3 regions of the Inquilinus ginsengisoli genome follow, and region 3 is predicted to be linked to each of the others. Evidence: riboswitches for the same ligand, from Rfam matches in the RefSeq annotation. Region 3 holds a riboswitch; each other region holds the start of a gene.
What was found. Region 3 has a riboswitch for cobalamin ahead of metE (5-methyltetrahydropteroyltriglutamate--homocysteine S-methyltransferase). Riboswitches for the same ligand answer to the same signal wherever they lie in the genome.
Positions count from the first base shown of each region.

Region 1: linked by a shared signal. The riboswitch ahead of E9232_RS11060 (CbtB domain-containing protein) and the one ahead of metE (5-methyltetrahydropteroyltriglutamate--homocysteine S-methyltransferase) in region 3 are both predicted to bind cobalamin.
Region 2: linked by a shared signal. The riboswitch ahead of E9232_RS31890 (ABC transporter substrate-binding protein) and the one ahead of metE (5-methyltetrahydropteroyltriglutamate--homocysteine S-methyltransferase) in region 3 are both predicted to bind cobalamin.

Region 1 is NZ_JAVDPW010000003.1:716,657-723,148, forward strand. Features, by position in the region: gene E9232_RS11040 (metal ABC transporter ATP-binding protein) at 1-163, shown strand, start outside; gene E9232_RS11045 (metal ABC transporter permease) at 160-1,035, shown strand; gene E9232_RS11050 (metal ABC transporter substrate-binding protein) at 1,062-1,958, shown strand; gene E9232_RS11055 (CbtA family protein) at 2,144-2,872, opposite strand; gene E9232_RS11060 (CbtB domain-containing protein) at 2,883-3,074, opposite strand; cobalamin riboswitch at 3,239-3,468, opposite strand; gene E9232_RS11065 (hypothetical protein) at 3,586-4,029, shown strand; gene E9232_RS11070 (TIGR01620 family protein) at 4,044-5,069, opposite strand; gene E9232_RS11075 (YcjX family GTP-binding protein) at 5,066-6,439, opposite strand.
Region 2 is NZ_JAVDPW010000014.1:101,380-107,871, forward strand. Features, by position in the region: gene chrA (chromate efflux transporter) at 1-658, shown strand, start outside; gene E9232_RS31875 (hypothetical protein) at 667-1,038, opposite strand; gene E9232_RS31880 (Fur family transcriptional regulator) at 1,087-1,569, opposite strand; gene E9232_RS31885 (PadR family transcriptional regulator) at 1,580-2,203, opposite strand; cobalamin riboswitch at 2,372-2,604, shown strand; gene E9232_RS31890 (ABC transporter substrate-binding protein) at 2,638-3,681, shown strand; gene E9232_RS31895 (FecCD family ABC transporter permease) at 3,689-4,729, shown strand; gene E9232_RS31900 (ABC transporter ATP-binding protein) at 4,726-5,490, shown strand; gene rpsD (30S ribosomal protein S4) at 5,648-6,262, shown strand; gene E9232_RS31910 (L-lactate permease) at 6,335-6,492, opposite strand, start outside.
Region 3 is NZ_JAVDPW010000016.1:99,200-105,691, reverse strand. Features, by position in the region: gene E9232_RS33325 (alpha/beta hydrolase family protein) at 1-471, opposite strand, end outside; gene E9232_RS33320 (helix-turn-helix domain-containing protein) at 695-1,324, shown strand; cobalamin riboswitch at 1,396-1,610, shown strand; gene metE (5-methyltetrahydropteroyltriglutamate--homocysteine S-methyltransferase) at 1,720-4,053, shown strand; gene E9232_RS33310 (ROK family protein) at 4,106-4,828, opposite strand; gene E9232_RS33305 (glucan 1,4-alpha-glucosidase) at 4,900-6,492, opposite strand, start outside.

The DNA.
Region 1 (6,492 bases), on a different contig from region 3:
TCAGGTGCGCGAGTTCTGCTCGCACACCCTGCTGCTGGCCCGCGACCCGATCGGCTGGGGCCTGACCGGAGACGTGCTGTGCGCCGAGAACCTGCTGCGCGCCCGCGCCATGGCGGAAGCCTGGTCCGATCGTGGCGAAGCCTGCCATCGGAGCGCGGCGTGACCGATCCCTGGACCTTCCTGGTACAGCCCTTCCTCGAATACGACTTCATGAAGCGGGCGCTGATCGCCTGCATGGCGCTGTCGCTGGGCTGCGGCCCGGTCGGTGTGCTGCTGGTGCTGCGGCGGATGAGCCTGGTGGGCGATGCCATGTCGCATGCGGTGCTGCCGGGCGCCGCGGTCGGCTTCCTGATCTCCGGCCTGTCGCTGTGGGCGATGGGGCTGGGCGGGCTGGTCGCCGGCCTGCTGGTGGCGCTGATGGCCGGCGCCGTCACCCGGGTCACGGCGCTGCGCGAGGACGCCGCCTTCGCCGCCTTCTACCTGATCGCGCTGGCCGCCGGCGTGCTGATCGTCTCGACCCGCGGCAGCAATGTCGACCTGATGCATGTGCTGTTCGGCACCATCCTGGCGGTCGACGACGCGGCGCTGCTGCTGATGGCGGGGATCGCCACCGTCACCCTGATCGCGCTGGCGCTCCTGTACCGGCCGCTGGTGGTCGAATGCTTCGACCCCGGCTACCTCCGCATGGTCGGCGGCATCGGGGCGGCGGTGCATTTCGCCTTCCTGATGCTGGTGGTGCTCAACCTGGTCGGCGGCTTCCAGGCGCTGGGCACGCTGATGGTGGTCGGGCTGATGATGCTGCCGGCGGCGGCGGCGCGGTTCTGGGCCCGGTCGCTGTGGTCGCTGTTCGCCTGTTCGGCCGGCCTGGCCCTCTTGTCCGGCTATTCCGGCCTCCTGTTCTCCTATCACGGCAACCTGCCCTCCGGGCCCAGCATCGTGCTGACGGCCGGGGCGCTCTACGTGCTGTCGTTGATCTTCGGGACGCATGACAGCCTGCGGGCCCGATACCTGCCGACCGCGCATTACGCGCGCTGACCTCGTGTCCTAATCGGAGCCATTGCATGAAGACCCTGTTTCGTGCCGGCCTTCTGGGCCTGTCTCTTGCTGCCTGCGCGCTGCCCGCCTGGGCGCAGGACAAGACGCTCAACGTCGTCGCCAGCTTCACCGTGCTGGCCGACATCGTCCACCAGGTCGGCGGCGACACCGTCGCGGTCCGCAGCCTGGTCGGCCCCAACGGCGACCCGCATGTCTACGAGCCGACGCCGCAGGACGCCCAGGCCCTGGCCAAGGCCGACGTGGTCATCGTCAGCGGCCTCGACCTCGAAGGCTGGATGGACCGGCTGATCACCGCCTCGGGCTACAAGGGCAAGATCATCGTCGCCTCGGACGGCATCGTCACCCGCCGGATGGAGGATGACGGCAAGGAGATCACCGACCCGCATGCCTGGAACAGCGCGGCGAACGGCGTGGTCTATGCCCAGAACGTGACCAAGGCGCTGGCGGCCGCCGACCCGGCCCATGCCGCGGCCTACCAGGCCAACGGCGCCAAATACGAGGCCGAGCTGAAGGACCTCGACGGCTGGGCCCGGCGCGAGGTCGCGACCATCCCCGAGGCCAAGCGCAAGGTCATCACCAGCCATGACGCCTTCGGCTATCTCGGCGCCGCCTACGGCATCGAGTTCCGGGCCCCGGTCGGCTTCTCCACCGAGAGCGAGGCCTCGGCCGGCGACGTGGCCAAGCTGATCGACCAGATCAAGCACGAGCACATCAAGGCGGTGTTCATCGAGAACGCGACCGACCCCCGGCTGGTGCAGCAGGTGGCCAAGGCCTCCGGCGCGCAGATGGGCGGCGAGCTCTATGCCGAGGCGCTGTCGACCGAGGACGGCCCGGCTTCGACTTATGCGAAGATGTTTCGGTATAACATCACAACGCTGGTCGGCGGCATGAAGCAGAACTGATACCAATCCCGCAAACATCGACTCGTCGTCATCCCGGGCGCCGCGCAGCACGAAGTGATGCGCTGCTGACCCGGGATCTCTTCGAGGTCGTGCCGAGATCCCGTGTCTGCGCCGCAGCACTGCGTGCCGCAGCGCGCACGGGATGACAGGTCAGGAATTCAGACAGCCGATATGAGGTTCGGCGGTTATGCCGCCGGCCGGAAGCGTTGGTACAACAAGCCGGTCAGCGACCCCAGCACGGCCCAGAACAGCAGGCTGGTGATCACCGCCGCGACGATGAAGTCATGGGTCAGGGATTCCGGCGCCACCGACTTGAACTCGGCCGGCTGCGGCGCGCCATAGGCGTGCGGCAGCACCAGCAGGACGATGCCGGCCAGGCTCCACAGGGCGCTGCGGGTCAGGAAGATCAGCGCCAGCCCGCCGCCGGTCGCCAGCGCCGTGGCCACCCACCAGACCTGGCGGTCGAACAGCGGCGCCGCCTCGGTGCCGGGCACCTCCGGCGGCAGGCCCAGGCCGGGCGCCAGGGTGAAGGTGGCGAAGCCGGCCAGGCCCCAGAACAGGCCACGGCGCCAGTCGATCTCGCCGCCATGCACGGCATAGGCCGCGACCAGCAGCAGGGCGAAGCCAATGCCGGTCAGCACGTCGGCCAGCAGCGTGTAGGCGGTGCGCTCGAAGCCGTCCTGCGGCTCCCAGGCCGCGGCCCCGTGCTCATGATCGTGCTCGGCGGCCGCCGTGGTCGCGGCGGGCGCGGCCATCGACATGGCGGGGGCGGCGGCGTCCTCGCCGGCCTTCTCGAACACCTCGGCATGCAGGATGATCGGCACCGTGCCGAACTGGTGGACGATGGTGATGAAGGCGCCGGCGATCAGCCCGGCCAGCGCTGCCACCAGGAAGAAGCTGCGGAACGCGGCCATTGCCGACTCCTCAGTGGCAGGGGAACGCGTTCGAATGCCGGGTGTCGTGCGCGGCGTTGTGGAAGGCCTCGGCATGCGAGAAGCCGACGCCCCAGACCAGCACCACCCCCAACAGGGCGGCGAGCAGGGCGGGGACGGCGGTGCGGCTGCGCGGCGCTGCCTTGGCGCCGGTACCGATGGTGATGGACGGGTTGGACGTCATGTCCCTGTCTCCTATGCCTTGCGTTCAATGGTGAAACGGGCCGCGTCGGCCGAAGGCATGGGCACGCGTTGCCCCGGCCTGCACGCGGCAGGGCCGGCGACGCGTCGCCATGAGACGATCCTGGACACCATCATCTCCGCCTCCGGGCACCCCGCCCGGTCAATGGAACCCCTACGATGATGGCAGGTCTCCTGGCTCGCGGGTCGTGGTCTGCCGCCGACCTTCCCAAGCCTCCGGTCGCCCGGTGGCCCAGTGGTCGTCGATGGCGGCAGACTCTCCGCTTACAGTTGCGGGGGCAGCCACGGTCTAGGCCCCTGATTGGGTCGTCCGCACCGTGTTCCCTTTTAATCCCCTCGGAGGTCGTCCTCGGGGCACCATCACGGAAACCGATACGTCATTCCGCCGGGTGCGGCAAGTCATCCCAGGGCCTCCCGCGTGACATCGTCATTGCGGAGCGCCGCGGGAGCGTGGCAATCCGGTGGCACGGTCCCCTGGTCGAGGAGAGCGCCCGATGGCATCGAAAGACCCGGTCACGATCGATCGCACCGAATTGCGACTTGCCTATGAGTTCGTCAGCACCGGCGGCTTCGGCGAGAACAAGGCCTATGTCTCGCTCGACACCGGGAAAATCCACCTGGTCTCGGACTTTGCCGACATCATGGAGGAGGACGTGGCTCCGGACGACGTGGAGACCTCCGATCGCTACCTTGCCATTCCGCACAAGAACGAACTCGATCTCGGCCGGGACCTGGTCCTGCGCTTCGTCGATCGCGAGCTGCCCGGCGACCTCGACACGGTCGAGGACATATTCCGGCGAAAGGGCGCGTATGGGCAGTTCAAGCGGCTGCTGGAATCGCGGGGCGCGCTCGATCGCTGGCACGATTACGAAGAGCGCACCGTCGAGGAAGCTCTTCAGGTTTGGTGCCAGGAGAATGGCATTCGTCTATCGGAGTGACGCCCCGCGGGTGCCTAGTCCTTGCCCTTCGGCCCCGTCTCGGCGCCGAAGATCGCCTTGGCCAGGCTCATGGTGCCGGGTGGGTGGTCGCGCAGATAGGGCAGGGGGCGGCACACCTTCATCGCGGCCAGGCCGATGCGCACGCTGAGGATGCCGTTGATCGCGCCCTCGCCGGCGCGGCGGCCGAAGGAGCGCAGCAGGCCGGCGCCCAGGAAATCGCCGAGATAGTCGTTGGCGGCCTCGACCCCGCCGGCGATCAGCAGCGTGGTCGCCACCCGCCGGATCAGCGACAGCGTGGCGAACAGGCCGGGCCGGAAGCCCTGGATCTCGGCGATCCGCCGGATCATCCGCAGGTTCAGCGCGCCGGACACGATCATGTCGACCACGGCGAAGGGCGTGACCGTGGTGATCAGCGCGGTACGCCGCGCCGTGGCCGCGATGGTGGCGCGGCAGGCGGCGTCGATCGGGCGCTGGGCGTGGATCTCCAGCAGCGCGATCAGGTCGGCAGGGTCGCGCAGCTCGTCGCGCTCGCGCTCCAGCCGGGCGATGCCGTCGGCGGCCGGACCGCTGCCGTGCAGGCCGCGGAAGCGCGCCACCACCGCCTCGGCCGCGGCCGCATCGCCGCTGGCTGCGGCCCGGGCCAGGCTGCGGATCGCCTCGACCCGGCCCAGCCGACGCAGCGCCAGCAGCTCCCAGCCGGCCCAGACCAGGATGCCGATCCCGGCGATGCCGAGCAGCACCAGCGTCGCCGCCTGCAGCGGCCCGCCCTGGCTCAAGAGGTCGGTGACCAGGCGCTCGATCCACAGGCCGATGCCCAGGCCCACCAGGCCGGTCAGCGCCCCGAAGGCGATGCGCAGGGCGACGCTGCCCGGGCTGCGGCGGCGGTACAGGCCGGGATCGGAGGCTTCCGGCGCGGCCGGGACCGGGTCGTCCTCGACCGCCACCGCCTCGGCCTGGTCGAGCCGGAACACGGCCGGGGCTGGCGTCTGCCGCCCCTCCGCCTCGGGCAGTTCGTCGAGAATCAATGGCGGCCGGGTCATGCCAGGTCTTCCCCGATCAGGAACTGCAGCGCCCCGTCCAGCCGGATGTGCGGCCAGGGCTGGCCGTCGGCGCCGAGATCGGCCGGCGGCAGGAAGCGCTGGGCGCCGAAGCGGCCGCCGCCACGGGCCTCGCGCAGGCTGCGCGGCAGCGCCCCGGGGAAGGCGGCGACCGGCTTGCCGCCCGGCTCGATCGTCCCGGCGACGCAGCGCAAAGTCTCGCCCTCGTGCTTGACGTCGACCTCGCGGGTGGCGCGCAGCGAGGCGATCGCCATCGACCGCGCGGTGGCGCCCTGGAAGGCGGTGCGGCGCACGCTCTGCTGCAGCAGCTCGTCCATCAGCCCGACCAGCGGCTCATGCCCCTCGCGCGGCAGGTGGTCGGCCTTGGTCGCCGCGAACAGCACCTTGCGCACCCGGGTCTCGAACGGCCACAGCCAGTTGACGCCGCCGGTCCGGAAGCAGCCCAGGATGTCGTCCATGGCGCGGCCGAGATCCTCCAGGCTCTCCGGCCCGGCGGCGAGGTGCGACAGGAGGTCGACCAGCACGATCTGGCGGTCGAGCCGGCTGAAATGGTCGCGGAAGAACGGGCTGATCACCTTGGCCTTGTAGCCCTCGAACCGCTCCTCCATCAGCCGCCACAGCGACCCGCGCGGCGTCTCGCGCGGCCGCGGCAGCGGGCAGAAGGTGAGGGCGGGCGAGCCTTCGAGGTCGCCCGGTAGCAGGAACCGCCCCGGCTGCAGCCGGCTCAGCGGAATGGCATGGGTGCGGCAGCTGCGGAGATAGTCGGTGTACAGCCGGGCGACCTCGATGGCGTCGGTCTCCCTGGCCGGCCCGGCGGGGTCGAGGGCGGCGATCGCCTCGCGCCAGCCCTGCGACAGCGGCGCCCGCACCCCTGATGCGGCCAGGGCCAGCGTCTCCTCGGCCCAGGAGGCGTAGTCGCGCTGCAGCAGCGGCAGGTCGATCAGCCATTCGCCGGGATAGTCGAAGATGTCGAGATGCAGCAGCTGGTCGCCCAGCAGGCTGCGCAGCCCGCTCTTGGGGGCGAAGCGCAGGGACAGGCGTAGTTCCGCCACGTTGCGGGTGCTGGCCGGCCAGTCGGGGTGCCCGCCGGCGCCGGTCAGCCGCGCCACCGCCTCCTCATAGGCGAAGCGCGGCAGTTCCAGGTGCGGCTGCGGCCGCAGCAGCGCGGCGCGCAGCCTGTCCTCGGCCACGGCGTCGAGCAGCCCGAACCGCCGCGGGTCGGTCAGCCCATGCACCAGCGCGGCGATGAACACCGATTTGCCGGCCCGGCTCAGGCCGGTCACGCCAAGGCGGATGCGGCGGTCGAACAACTCGCCGGCGCGATCGAAGAGGTCGGTCGAAAACAGCTCCATGAAGGGGCGGTGTGCTCCGGTCGGCCCGAGTCAGACAGAGTAGCCCATGTGCG
Region 2 (6,492 bases), on a different contig from region 3:
CGTGCTGGTGTGGGCGTTCACAGGCTCAGCCAGCGTGTGGACCCAGATCGGCGGCTTCTTCAGCACGATGGCCGTGATCACTTTCGGCGGCGCCTATGCCGTGCTGGCCTATGTCGCCCAGGCGGCCGTCGACACGTTCGGCTGGCTCGGGCCGGGGGAGATGGCCGACGGTCTCGGCCTGGCCGAGACGACGCCGGGGCCCCTCATCATGGTGCTCCAGTTCGTCGGCTTTCTCGCGGCGTTCCGAGACCCCGGCGGGTTGAACCCGATCGTCGCCGGCGGCCTCGGCGCCCTTCTCACCACATGGGTCACCTTCGCCCCATGCTTCATGTGGATCTTCCTCGGTGCGCCCTATGTCGAGACGCTGCGCGGCAACCGCGCCGTCTCTGCGGCGTTGTCGGCCATCACCGCTGCCGTGGTCGGGGTCATCCTCAACCTGGCCCTTTGGTTCGCGCTGCATGTGATGTTCCGCGCGGTGGTGACGGTCGAGGTACTCGGCGTCGGCCCCGACCTGCCCGTCCTCTCGTCTCTGGACTGGCGGGCCGCCTGCCTGGCCGGGGCCTCGATGGTTGCCATGCTGCACTTCAGGGTCGGCATGATCCCGACGCTGATCGGCAGCGCAGCCGCCGGGGCCGCGCTCTTGTGGCTGACGGCGTGAGGAGGAATTCAGGCCAGCAGCGAGGCCAGGGCGGTGAGGCCGATCCCGGTCAGGAACGGCCAGCCGAGATGGCGGCCGCGGCTGGAGATGGCGGTGAACGCCCCGATGGCGGTGAAGGCTGCGCCGGTCGCGGCCGCCGCCCACCAGCGCACCGCCACCGGGGCCAGCACCAGCGCCAGCAGGATCACGGCGATGACCGCCCAGGCGATGCTGGTGATGTGCCAGGCGAAGCGCAGCACGAACCGGGCCAGGCGGTTGGCCAGGATGCCGTCGCGGCGGGTCAGCAGCGGGCCGATCAGCCGCCTTTCGCCCGCTACCGAATGCACGGCGGCGGTGACGATCAGCAGCAGCGCCGCGAGAAGAAGCAGGCCGTCCGCCATGCGGCGACTCCCTGTCCGATGCGATGCCGCCCGGCGGCCGTGCCGGGCCTAGAACCGGTCGAGCAGACTGGGGACCCGGGCCGTCTGCGGCCATGCTTCGGCCAGCGGTGCCTCGGGATGCAGCCGCTCGACCGCCAGATCGACGCGGGCGCGGATCAGGCGGTAGCCGAACTGCCGCAGCACGTCGGCCAGCGCCGCGCGCAGCTGGACGTCGCCCAGGGTCAGCCGCTCCGGCGGGGCCGCGACGGCGACCGGCCCATAGGCCAGGCGCCCGGCCGGCTCGCTCCACCAGCCGGCGATGCCGACCCGGCGCAGCGCCGCCAGGAAGCGGTAGACCGTGGCCAGGCTGATCCGCGGATCCAGCCGTCGCGCCCGGCCCAGGATCTCCTGGGCGTCGAGCGCGCGCTCGGCCTCGGCCAGCACCGCCAGCAGGATGCGGCGCGGCCGGGTCGGCCGCAGCCCGGCATCGCGCAGCCGAGCCTCGGCCGGGGCCGATAGGGTCGCTATGGGAAGGGCAGGGGCGGGGCTCATGCCGCCGCCCTCAGCCGCGCCGGATCTCGGCCGCGGCGCGGGCCAGGATCTCGACGATCTGGGTCTCGGCCTCGGCATCGCCGTCGATCTTGTGCCCGGCGACCTCGCGCAAATTGTCCAGCGCCGCATGGACCAGCGCCGGCAGCCGGCTGGACCGCTCGCGGTCGCCGCCGAACGCCCGGTTCACCCGGGCCATCTTCTCGCCGATGGCGAACAGGCGGCCGAGGATGGCATCGACGATCGACCGGTTCTCCTCGATATAGGCCCGGCCTTCGGGGGTGATGGTGTACAGCTTCTTGGTGCCCTCGGTCTCGACCGTGACGTAGCCGGCCTCCTCGAGATAGGTCAGCGTCGGGTACACCACGCCGGGGCTCGGGCTGTACCAGCCGGCGGTCTTCTCCTCGATCAGCTTGATGATCTCGTAGCCGTGGCGCGGCTGCTCCGCGATCAGAGTCAGCGCCACCAGGCGCAGGTCGCCATGCGCCAGCATCCGGCCGGCGCGCATCATGTCGCCGCCGCCGAAGCCGCGGCCGCCGCCTTCGCCGCCGCCGTGATGGCCGAACATCCGGCGGCCACGGCCCCCGGCCCACATCCCGTCGCCGCATTCGCCGCGCTGGCCACGATGGCCTCTCATTCCAAACATCGAAACTCTCCTTTAGAATTCGATATATCGGAAGATAGGTCTCTTTGAGATGGGTTTCAAGATATATCTAAAGATGTGTCTTCGGACCCTGCCTGCAAGAACCGCAGGGGCCGGGCAGCCTTGGCGTCCAGCGTCCATTGACCGCGCCGCGACGGGGGCGATACACATCGCCCCGACGGTTCCCGCACGGGATCAAAAGGGAACACGGTGACGCGCATCCGCGCGGAGTCCGTGGCTGCCCCCGCAACTGTCAGCGGATCGCCGAACGTCCTCGTGACGCCTCTCCGACGAGGCGCCATGCCACTGCTGGGTCCGAAGCCGGATCCGGTGGGAAGGCAGACGCGAAGCCAAGATCCGCGAGCCAGGAGACCTGCCGTCGCAGCGCAATCCGTTTCCCGGGCGGGGTGGCCCGGGCAGGAGGCATCATGACGGCCGTCCCCCACCGTACCTTTCGTTCGCTCATCCCGGCCGCGGCCGTCGCCGCCGCCCTGTTCGGCCTGGCGCCCGCCGCCTCGGCCGAACCGACGCACTATCCGTTGACCATCCGCAACTGCGGCGTCGACGTCACCTTTGCCAAGGCGCCGCAGCGGGCGGTGTCGATCGGGCAGAGCAGCACCGAGATCCTGCTGTCGCTCGGCCTCGCCGACCGCATCGTCGGCACCGCCGTGTGGTTCGGCCCGGTGCTGAAGGGCTACGAGGCGGCCAACGACAAGATCAAGCGCCTGGCCGACAACGACCCCAGCTTCGAATCCGTGGTGGGGCAGGAGCCCGACCTGGTGACCGCCCAGTATGAATGGCATGTCGGCCCCAACGGCTCGGTGGGCACGCGCGAGCAGTTCGCCGAGCTGGGCATCCCCACCTACGTCGCGCCGGCCGACTGCGTCGAGAAGGACAACGGCGGTGGCGGCGACGGCGTGCGCAAGCAGCTGTTCAGCATGGATCTGGTCTATCGGGAGGTCCACGACCTGGCGGCGATCTTCGATGTCGGCGACCGCGGCGACGCGCTGGTCGCCCGGCTGAAGCAGCGCGAGGCCGCCGCCATTGCCGAGGTCGCGGGCGTCAAGGGCAGCAACGTGCCGGTGGTGTTCTGGTTCTCCAGCAAGGAGGTCCAGGGCGATGCCTTCATGGCCGGCAAGAACGGCGTGCCCGCCTACATCATGCAGACGCTCGGCGCCCGCAACATCATCAAGACGGAAGAGGAATGGCCGTCGGTGAGCTGGGAGCAGGTCGCCGCCTCGGACCCCGCCATCATCGTGATCGCGGAGATGAGCCGCCGCCGCTATGCCGCCGACGACCCGGCGGTGAAGCTGAACTTCCTGGCGACCGACCCGGTGGTCAGCAAGCTGCCGGCGGTGCGCGACAGGCACTTCGTCCTGATAGACGTCCAGGCGATGGAGGCGTCGATCCGCGCGGTCGACGGCATCGAGGCGCTGGCGAACGGCATCAAGGCCTTCGGGCTGGCGAAGTGATCCGGGCGTGATCCGGGGGCCGATCCTCGGCGGTGGCTGGGGCCTGCGGGCCCTGGCCACGGTCCTCGCCGTGGCCGTGCTGGTCGCGGCCATCGGCGTCGCCGTGTCGATCGGCGAGATGGCGATTCCGCTGGCCACCACCTTCCAGGCGCTGGGCAACCGGCTGCTGGGCATGGGCTTCGCGCTCAGCCCGATCCAGGAAGGCGTAATCTGGGACTACCGGCTCAGCCGCGCCGTGGTGGCGGCCTGCAGCGGCGCGGCGCTGGCGCTGTCGGGCGCCATCCTGCAGGCGCTGCTGCGCAACCCGCTGGCGGAACCCTATGTCCTCGGCATCTCCGCCGGGGCGTCGACCGGCGCCGTCGCGGTGATGATCGCGGGATTCGGCGGCGGTGCCATCTCGCTCTCCGGCGGCGCCTTCATCGGCGCGGTGCTGGCCTTCGCCCTGGTGTCGCTGCTGGCGGCCGGGGCCGGGGGCGGCACCGACCGCATCATCCTGGCGGGGGTCGCCGGGTCGCAGCTGTTCAACGCCCTGACCTCCTATATCGTCACCACCTCGGCCAACGCCGAACAGGCGCGCGGCGTGATGTTCTGGCTGCTCGGCAGCCTCGGCGGCGTGCGCTGGCCGGACGCCCATGTCGCGGCGCCGGTCGCCCTGGCCGGCTTCGCCATCTGCATCCTGCACGCCCGGGCGCTCGACGCCTTCACCTTCGGGGCCGATGCCGCGGCGTCGCTCGGCATCGCCGTGACCCGGGTGCGTCTGGTGCTGTTCGGGGCCACCGCGGCGATGACCGCGACCATGGTCAGCATCGTCGGGTCGATCGGCTTCGTCGGGCTGGTCATCCCGCATGCGGCGCGCTTCCTGGTCGGGCCCGGCCATATCAGGCTGCTGCCGGCCTCGGCGATGATCGGCGCCATCTTCATGGTGCTGGCCGACATCGTCTCGCGCATCATCATCCCGCAGCAGATCCTGCCGATCGGCGTGGTCACCGCCCTGTTCGGCGCCCCGGCCTTCGCCATCATCCTCTACCGGGCGAGGCGGACGGCATGACCATCGCCACCCATGACGTGCGCTGGGCCGCCGGCGGCCGGATGATCGTCGATGGCGTCACCCTCGCGGCGGAGCCCGGCCGGATGCTGGGGCTGCTGGGGCCGAACGGCGCCGGCAAGTCGACCCTGCTGCGCCTGATCTGCCGCCTGCGCCGGGTGGCCAGCGGCGTGGTCACGCTGGGCGGGGCCGACATCGCCGGCCTGCCGCGCGCCGCCATCGCCCGCCGCGTCGCCCTGGTCGAGCAGCAGGCGGCGACCGACGCCCAGGTCACCGTGCTCGACGTCGTCCGCCTTGGCCGCACCCCGCATCGCGGCCCGCTGTCGCCCTGGACCGCACAGGACGACGCGGCGGTGGAGGACGCGCTGCTGCGCATGGGCATGGCCGGCAAGCGCGGCCAGCTGTGGCAGACCCTGTCGGGCGGTGAACGCCAGCGGGCGCAGATCGCCCGGGCCCTGGCGCAGACCCCGACCGAGCTCTTGCTGGACGAGCCGACCAACCATCTCGACGTGCAGCACCAGCTCGAGATCCTGGCGCTGGTCGGGCGGCTGCCGGCTACCAGCATCGTGGCGCTGCACGACCTCAACCTGGCGGCGATGTTCTGCGACGCGGTGGCGCTGCTGCGGGACGGGCGGGTGGTCTGCGCCGGCGCGCCGGAGGAGATCCTGACCGAGGCGACGATCCGCGACGTGTTCGGCGTGCGCGCCCATGTCGAGGTTTCGCCGCATCACGGCCGGCCCCATATTCACTACCTCCCGGGCTAGCGGTGGCCCGGCACGCGCCTCCAGGCTTGACAATCGGTCCGGAATGGGCTTTTTCACCGCTTCCATTCCTGGGAACGTGGGTCCGGTGCGTGAGCCGGCGCCCCGCCTTGCCGTCGGCAGGGCCTACCGGGACAATATCGAGAGAAGGAATGCGCGCGTGAGCAAGCGCCAGAATTCGAAGCACAAGATCGACCGCCGCCTTGGCGTCAACCTCTGGGGCCGTCCGAAGAGCCCCCTGAACAACCGCGAATACGGCCCGGGCCAGCATGGCCAGCGGCGCAAGAAGCCGACCGATTTCGGCACGCAGCTGATGTCCAAGCAGAAGCTGAAGGGCTACTACGGCAACATCGGCGAGAAGCAGTTCCGCCGCCTGTTCGACGAGGCCGTGCGCCGCAAGGGCGACACCGGCGAGAACCTGATCGGCCTGCTCGAGCGCCGCCTCGACACCGTGGTCTACCGCCTGAAGTTCGTGCCGACCGTGTTCGCGGCGCGCCAGATCGTCAACCACGGCCACATCCTGGTCAACGGCAAGCGCGTCAACATTCCGTCCTACCAGGTCAAGGAAGGCGACGTCATCGAGGTCAAGGAGAAGTCGCGCGAGCTGCCGGTCGTGCTCGGCGCCGTGTCCTCATCCGAGCGTGACGTGCCCGACTACCTCGAGGTCGATCACGGCTCCATGAAGGGCAAGCTGATCCGCAGCCCGGCCCTGGCCGACGTGCCGTATCCGGTCCAGATGGAACCGAACCTGGTGGTCGAGTTCTACAGCCGCTGATTTCAGCCGGCTGACCGACGGGAAAAGGGGCGCCTGCGGGCGCCCCTTTTTGTTTGTGCATGCGGCGGGCGGTCAGCCGCTGCCGGGGACCATCAGGGTCAGCGGCCACAGATAGGCCTGGCCCAGCACCAGCAGGCCGACCAGCAGCGCCAGCGCGATGGAGTGGAAGAAGACGTAGCGCAGGATGTCGCTCTCATGCCCGTACCAGCGGGTGGCGGTCGAGGCGACGA
Region 3 (6,492 bases):
GATCGAGGCGCCCAGCAGCCGGTCCGGGTGCAAATAGAGGAAGCGGTGGGTGAAGTGGCCGCCGCCGGAGAAGCCGTACATCAGCACCCGGTCGCCCGCGACCCGGTACTTGGCCTGCATCTCGGCGATCATCGCCAGCAGCACGGCGTCGTAGTGCAGGGGGCCGGCGCGCATCAGCTTGTAGCTGGAGAGGTCGCCGGGTTCGGTGATGCCGACCGGGAACAGCGGCGCCAGCACGATGACGCCATGCCGCTCCGCAAAATCGGCGAAGCCGTCGCGATAGGCCTGCATGCCGCGTTCGGTGCCGTGCACGATCACCGCCAGCGGCCAGCTGTCGCTGCCGTGCTCGTCATAGGCCTCGGGCACATAGGCGCAGTAGCTGAAACGCTGGTCCAGGCCGCAGGCGAACACTGTGGTCGCCCCGAAATCATAGGATGCCAGCCGCGTTCCATGCCCGTGCGGTCGCGCCATGATGCCCCCTTGTGCCTGTTTGACGGAAAGTGAGACATGTTTTTGTGATCATGAAAAGCACAATCTGACGAGTTTTCCTCACAGCGGCGATGTTCATGCTCAGGAAACGCAGCAGCCGGCCCAATTCGCAGAAATCGTGAGCCATCGCGCCGCCCGAACATTTCCCTGTCGCCGAAAACCGGCCGGCGCTTATGGTGGCGGCCCGGCCACATCGCCTGCGACCATGACCGACCCGAAGCCCAGCCTGGGCGAATGCCTGCGTGACCTGCGCCGCCGCAACGACTGGACCCTGGCCCAGGTCAGCGCCATGACCGGCCTTGCCGTCTCGACCCTGTCCAAGGTCGAGAACAACCAGATGTCGCTGACCTACGACAAGCTGCTGCAGCTGGCGCAGGGCATGAAGGTCGACATCGCCGAGCTGTTCGGCACCCGCGCCCCCGCCGGCTCGGCCGGTCGCGGCCGCCGCGCCCTCAGCCGCCAGGGCGAGGGCCGGGCGATCCAGACCCGGACCTACGACTACCTCTATGTCTGCGCCGAGCTGTCGCGGAAGAAGATGGTGCCGATGATCGGGCTGGTGCGGGCCCGGTCGATCGACGAGTTCGAGGACCTGATCCGCCATCCCGGCGAGGAGTACACCTATGTGCTGGAGGGCGAGCTGGACCTGCACACCGAGCTGTACGCCCCGACCCGGATGAAGGCCGGGGATTCGATCTATTTCGACAGCACCATGGGCCATGCCTATGTCAGCGTCGGCGACCGGCCGGCCCGGATCCTGTGCGTCTGCACCATGACCGAGCAGGACCTGACCGCCGCGGTGCTGGAGGCCGAGGGCATCGAGCCGCTGCCGGCTTGAGGACGCCAGCCAGGGACATGGCGATATAAAGATGTCTTTATATCAGCATTGACGCGCGCGCCCCGCCTGGGCACACTCCGCCGGTTCGTGGTTCTCCGGGCCCATTCGCGGGCGCCGGAGCTAAGAGGGAATCCGGTGAGCCGCAGGGCGATGCCGGAGCTGCCCCCGCAACTGTGAGCGGCGAGCCGAGGTCCATCTTGCGTCACTGAAGCCGGAAGGCTTCGGGAAGGCCGGACCGGAGCGACGACCCGCAAGCCAGGAGACCTGCCGCGAACACGCACGTCCCTGGGCGGGGTGTCCCGGTGGTTCGCCTGCGATCCTGCCGGCTGCTCGCCGTCGGGACATGCCGCACGCGTCCGCTCGGCCTTTGCCCCCAATCTTTGGGGTTCAAGCCGATGTCTTCCCTCTCTCTTCCCGTTGCCGCTCTCGGCACGCCGCGGATCGGTCCGCGCCGCGAGCTCAAGACCGCGCTCGAAAGCTTCTGGTCGGGCAAGTCCGACCAAGCCGCGCTGCTGGAGACGGCCGCCGCGCTGCGCGCCGCCAACTGGGCGCGCCAGCACGCGCTCGGCGTCACCGTCATCCCGTCGAACGACTTCTCCTTCTACGACCAGGTGCTGGACACCAGCGTCATGGTCGGGGCGATCCCCGCCGCCTATGGCTGGGCGGGCGGCCCGGTGCCGCTGACGACCTATTTCGCCATGGCCCGCGGGTCCCAGGCGGATGTCGGCGACGCCGCCTGCAGCCACGGTCCTGCCCATGGCCACGGCGTGCCGGCCCAGGAGATGACCAAGTGGTTCGACACCAACTACCACTACATGGTCCCTGAATTCGCCGAGGGGCAGCGCTTCGCCCTGTCCTCGCTGAAGCCGGTCGAGGAGGCCCGCGAGGCCAAGGCGCTGGGCTACCAGACGCGCCCGGTGCTGCTGGGCCCGGTCACCTTCCTCAAGCTCGGCAAGGGCGTGACGGACCCGCTGTCGCTGCTGGACGGCCTGCTGCCGGTCTATGCCGAAATGCTGCAGCGCCTGGCCGCCGAGGGGGCGGAGTGGGTGCAGATCGACGAGCCCTGCCTGGTGCTGGACCTCGACGACGCGGCCCGCGCCGCGCTGCGCCGCGCCTATGCCGCGCTGGCCCAGGCGGCGCCGTCGCTGAATCTGATGGTCGCGACCTATTTTGGCGGCCTCGGCGAGAACCTGTCGACAGCCGTGTCCCTGCCGGTGGCCGGGCTGCATCTCGACCTGGTGCGGGCGCCGAGCCAGCTGGCCGCCGCGATCGACAAGGCCCCGCGCGACCTGGTGCTGTCGCTGGGCGTGATCGACGGCCGCAACATCTGGCGCGCCGACCTGCCGGCGCTGCTGGGCTGGCTGGAGCCGATCGTGGCCGCCCGCGGCGCGGACCGGGTGCAGATCGCCCCATCCTGTTCGCTGCTGCACGTGCCGATCGACCTGGACCTCGAGGACGAGCTCGACGCCGATGTGTGCAGCTGGCTGGCCTTCGCCGTGCAGAAGATGGCCGAACTGTCGACCATCGGCCGCGCCCTGGCCCAGGGCCACGGGGCGGTGGCCGACGCGCTGGCGTCCTCCGCCGCGGCGTCCGCCGCGCGCCGGACGTCGCCGAAGGTGCATGACAGCGCGGTGGCCGGCCGCATGGCCGCGGTCACGGCGGCGATGGCCCGGCGCGGCAATGCCTTCACCACCCGGGCCGAGACCCAGCGCCGGCGCTTCGGACTGCCGCTGTTCCCGACCACCACCATCGGCTCGTTCCCGCAGACCGCCGAGGTGCGGAAGGCCCGCTCGGCGCATGCCAAGGGCGCGCTGACCGATGGGCAGTACGAGAGCTTCCTGAAGGAGGAGACGGCCCGCACCATCCGCTGGCAGGAGGAGATCGGCCTCGACGTGCTGGTGCATGGCGAGTTCGAGCGCAACGACATGGTGCAGTATTTCGGCGAGCAGCTGGCCGGCTTCACCTTCACGAGGCATGGCTGGGTGCAGTCCTACGGCTCGCGCTGCGTCCGCCCGCCGGTGCTCTACGGCGACGTGTCGCGCCCGCGCTCGATGACCGTGGGGTGGTGGAGCTATGCCCAGTCGCTGACCGGGAAGCCGGTCAAGGGTATGCTGACCGGGCCGGTCACCATCCTGAACTGGTCCTTCGTGCGCGACGACGTGCCCCGCAGCGAAGCTTGCCGGCAGATCGCCCTGGCGATCCGGGACGAGGTGCTGGACCTGGAGGAGGCCGGCGCCGCGATGATCCAGATCGACGAGGCGGCCCTGCGCGAGGGCCTGCCGCTGCGCCGGTCGGACTGGAAGGCCTATCTCGACTGGGCGGTGGAGAGCTTCCGCCTGTGCGCCTCCGGCGTCCGGGACGAGACCCAGATCCACACCCATATGTGCTATTCGGAGTTCAACCAGATCATCGACGCCATCGCCGCGATGGATGCCGACGTGATCTCGATCGAGACCTCCCGCTCCAAGATGGAGCTGCTCGACGCGTTCACGACCTACCGCTATCCCAACGAGATCGGGCCGGGCGTCTACGACATCCATTCGCCCCGTGTGCCGGAGGTCGAGGAGATCACGGCGCTGCTCCGGCTCGCCCGGCAGCGGCTGTCCGACCGGCAGATCTGGATCAACCCCGATTGCGGCCTGAAGACCCGCGGCTGGGCCGAGGTGCGGCCGGCCCTGGTCAACATGGTCGCCGCCGCGCGCGACCTGCGCCGGGTGGCCGCGGAATAGCGTCCCGCGCCTGGGACCGGGTAGCGGCGCCGGCCGCCACCCGCTTCCGCTCTCAGCCCGCCCGCGGCTTCGGCGGCTTCTTCCACAGCACGGCGCCGCCTTCCAGCCCGGCATCGTTCGAGGCGATGCTGACGCCCTTCGGCAGGTCGAAGTCGATACGCTTGGCGTTGCCGCCGCTGATATGCAACCGGTCCGGATGCATCAGGATCTCGACGATCTCCAGCATCCGCTGCACCCGCTTGTTCCAGCGCTTCTTGCCGACCTTCTCATAGGCGGCGTTGCCCAGATACTCGTCGTAGGTCTTGCCCTTGTTGGACAGCGGGTGATGCGCCAGCTCCAGATGCGGCGTCAGCTCGCCGTCGCGCAGCACCGCGGTGCCGACCCCGGTGCCGAGGGTGACGACCAGTTCGAGGCCGCGGCCGGTGGCCAGCGCCAGCCCCTGCATCTCGGCGTCGTTGATCATCCGCGCCGCCGGGCCGCCCAGCCGCTTCGACACCGCGTCGGCCAGGCCGAAGCCGGCCCAATCCTCGGTGCCAAGATTGGGGGCGGTGATCACCTTGCCGTTGCGCACCACGCCAGGAAAGCCGATGGCGATGCGGTCGAAGGCGGGCAGCGGCGCCACCAGCGCGGCCAGGGTGTCGAGGAACAGCTTCGGCGGGCAGGGATGCGGCGTCGGCACGCGCTGCCGGTCCGACCGCATCCGGCCGCGATCGTCGATGACCGCGGCCTTCAGCCCCGTCCCGCCGACGTCGATCGACAATATGCCGGGTTTCACGGGCGCTTCTCCCTCGTTTGTCTGCAGCACCATGGCGAGCGCCTTCCGCCAGCGTCAAGCCGCGTGGCCGCTCAGCCGCCGGCGTGGCTGGCGGCGACGCCGGTCTCGCCATCGACCAGGACGGTGAAATCGGCGCCTTCCCAGCGATCGCCGTCGCGCCAGCGGAAGGTGAAGCGGATCACCGTGCCGCTGGGCACTGCCGCGGTCGGCAGGTCGACGACGTGCAGGCCGAAGGCATTCGCCGCGGTGGCGTCGTCATGCGTCGTCGCCCAGCCGTCGATCGTCCAGTGCACGATGGCCGCGTCGGGCAGCTCGATCCGCAGCGCCTTGCCGGCCGGCAGGGCGCGCCGCTTCTGGTTGAAGCGCCAAGCGCGGAACGGCGCGACCACCTTGTCGACCTGGTAGCGCCGCACCGGCTGCGGTGGCAGGTCGAACACCCGGCCGTCGCGCAGCGACCGCAGCAGCTTGATGTGCTCGGAATGGGCCCAGACCAGCGGCATGGCGCTGCCCGAGGGGCGGCCGCGGACCAGTTCGCGCTCCGGGATGTCGTCGTCGTCCCACACCTGTTCCGGCAGCAGCCCGCCGTCGCCGGCCGACTGCTCCAGCGTCGCCAGCAGGGCCTTCGCCGCCGCCACCCGCCCGGCCGCCAGCTCGTAATGCGCGCGCTCGCCGGTCAAGAGCGGCCAGGGCCGGCCGATGCCGGTGCCGTCGAACGGGCCGCCATCGGCGTGTTCGCCATAGCCGTCGTCGTTGTAGCGGTACCAGACCGGACCCTGCGGCAGGTCGGCCTTCAACGTGGCGTCGATCGCCTTCACCGTGTCGACGATGCGCGGATCGTCAGCCGCGCGCAGGCCGAAGCGCACCAGCGCCAGGGCGTCGGGGCTGATCAGCAGGCTGGCCTTGCGCGCATCGTCCCCCGGCGGCCGGTTCTTGACCGGCACGAAGCCGTCCAGCGGCGAGGCCACGTCCGCCGTCTCCACCGGCGCGATCCGGACGTAGTAGCCCTTGAGGCCGAGCCGGGTGCAGATCGCGGTGCCCTCGGCGAAGGTCCAGCGCTCGACCTCGTCGTTCCACACATCCGCGGTCTCGCGGATATAGGCGGCCTCCGCCGCGCCGCCCGACGGCTCCAGGATGTCGGCCGCGGCCAGCAGCGCCGCGATCTCCACCGCCAGGGTGAACGGGGAATAGCCGGCATCCTCCTCCCAGCGGTCCTGGCCGGTGACCGGGCCGTTGCGCAGCACGAAGCTGGCGGCACGCCGCACCATCGGCACGAATCGCTCCAGCTCGGCGTCGGTGAGGTGCCCGCCGCGGCGCAGCATGTCGGCCAAGAGGATCGGGAAGGCGCATTCGTCCATCTGCACCCCGTCCCAATAGGGCGCGCCGTCGAGCCAGACATTCTGCGACCAGTGGCCGTCCGCCTCCTGGATCACCTCGAGGTAGCCCAGGATCGCCTTGGCCTCTTCCACCGCGCCGGCGGCGAGGAAGCCGCCCGCGGTCTCGACTAGGTCGCGCGGCCAGACCAAATGGTAGCCGCCGAGATCCTCGTCGCCCTTGTTGAAGCCCCAAGGGATCGACAGGCTGGCGATCACCGCGCCGGCGAAGCCGAACGGCCGATGGGCGGCCAGGACCGACGTGCTGGTGCGGTAGGCGTTGGGGCCGGAGCC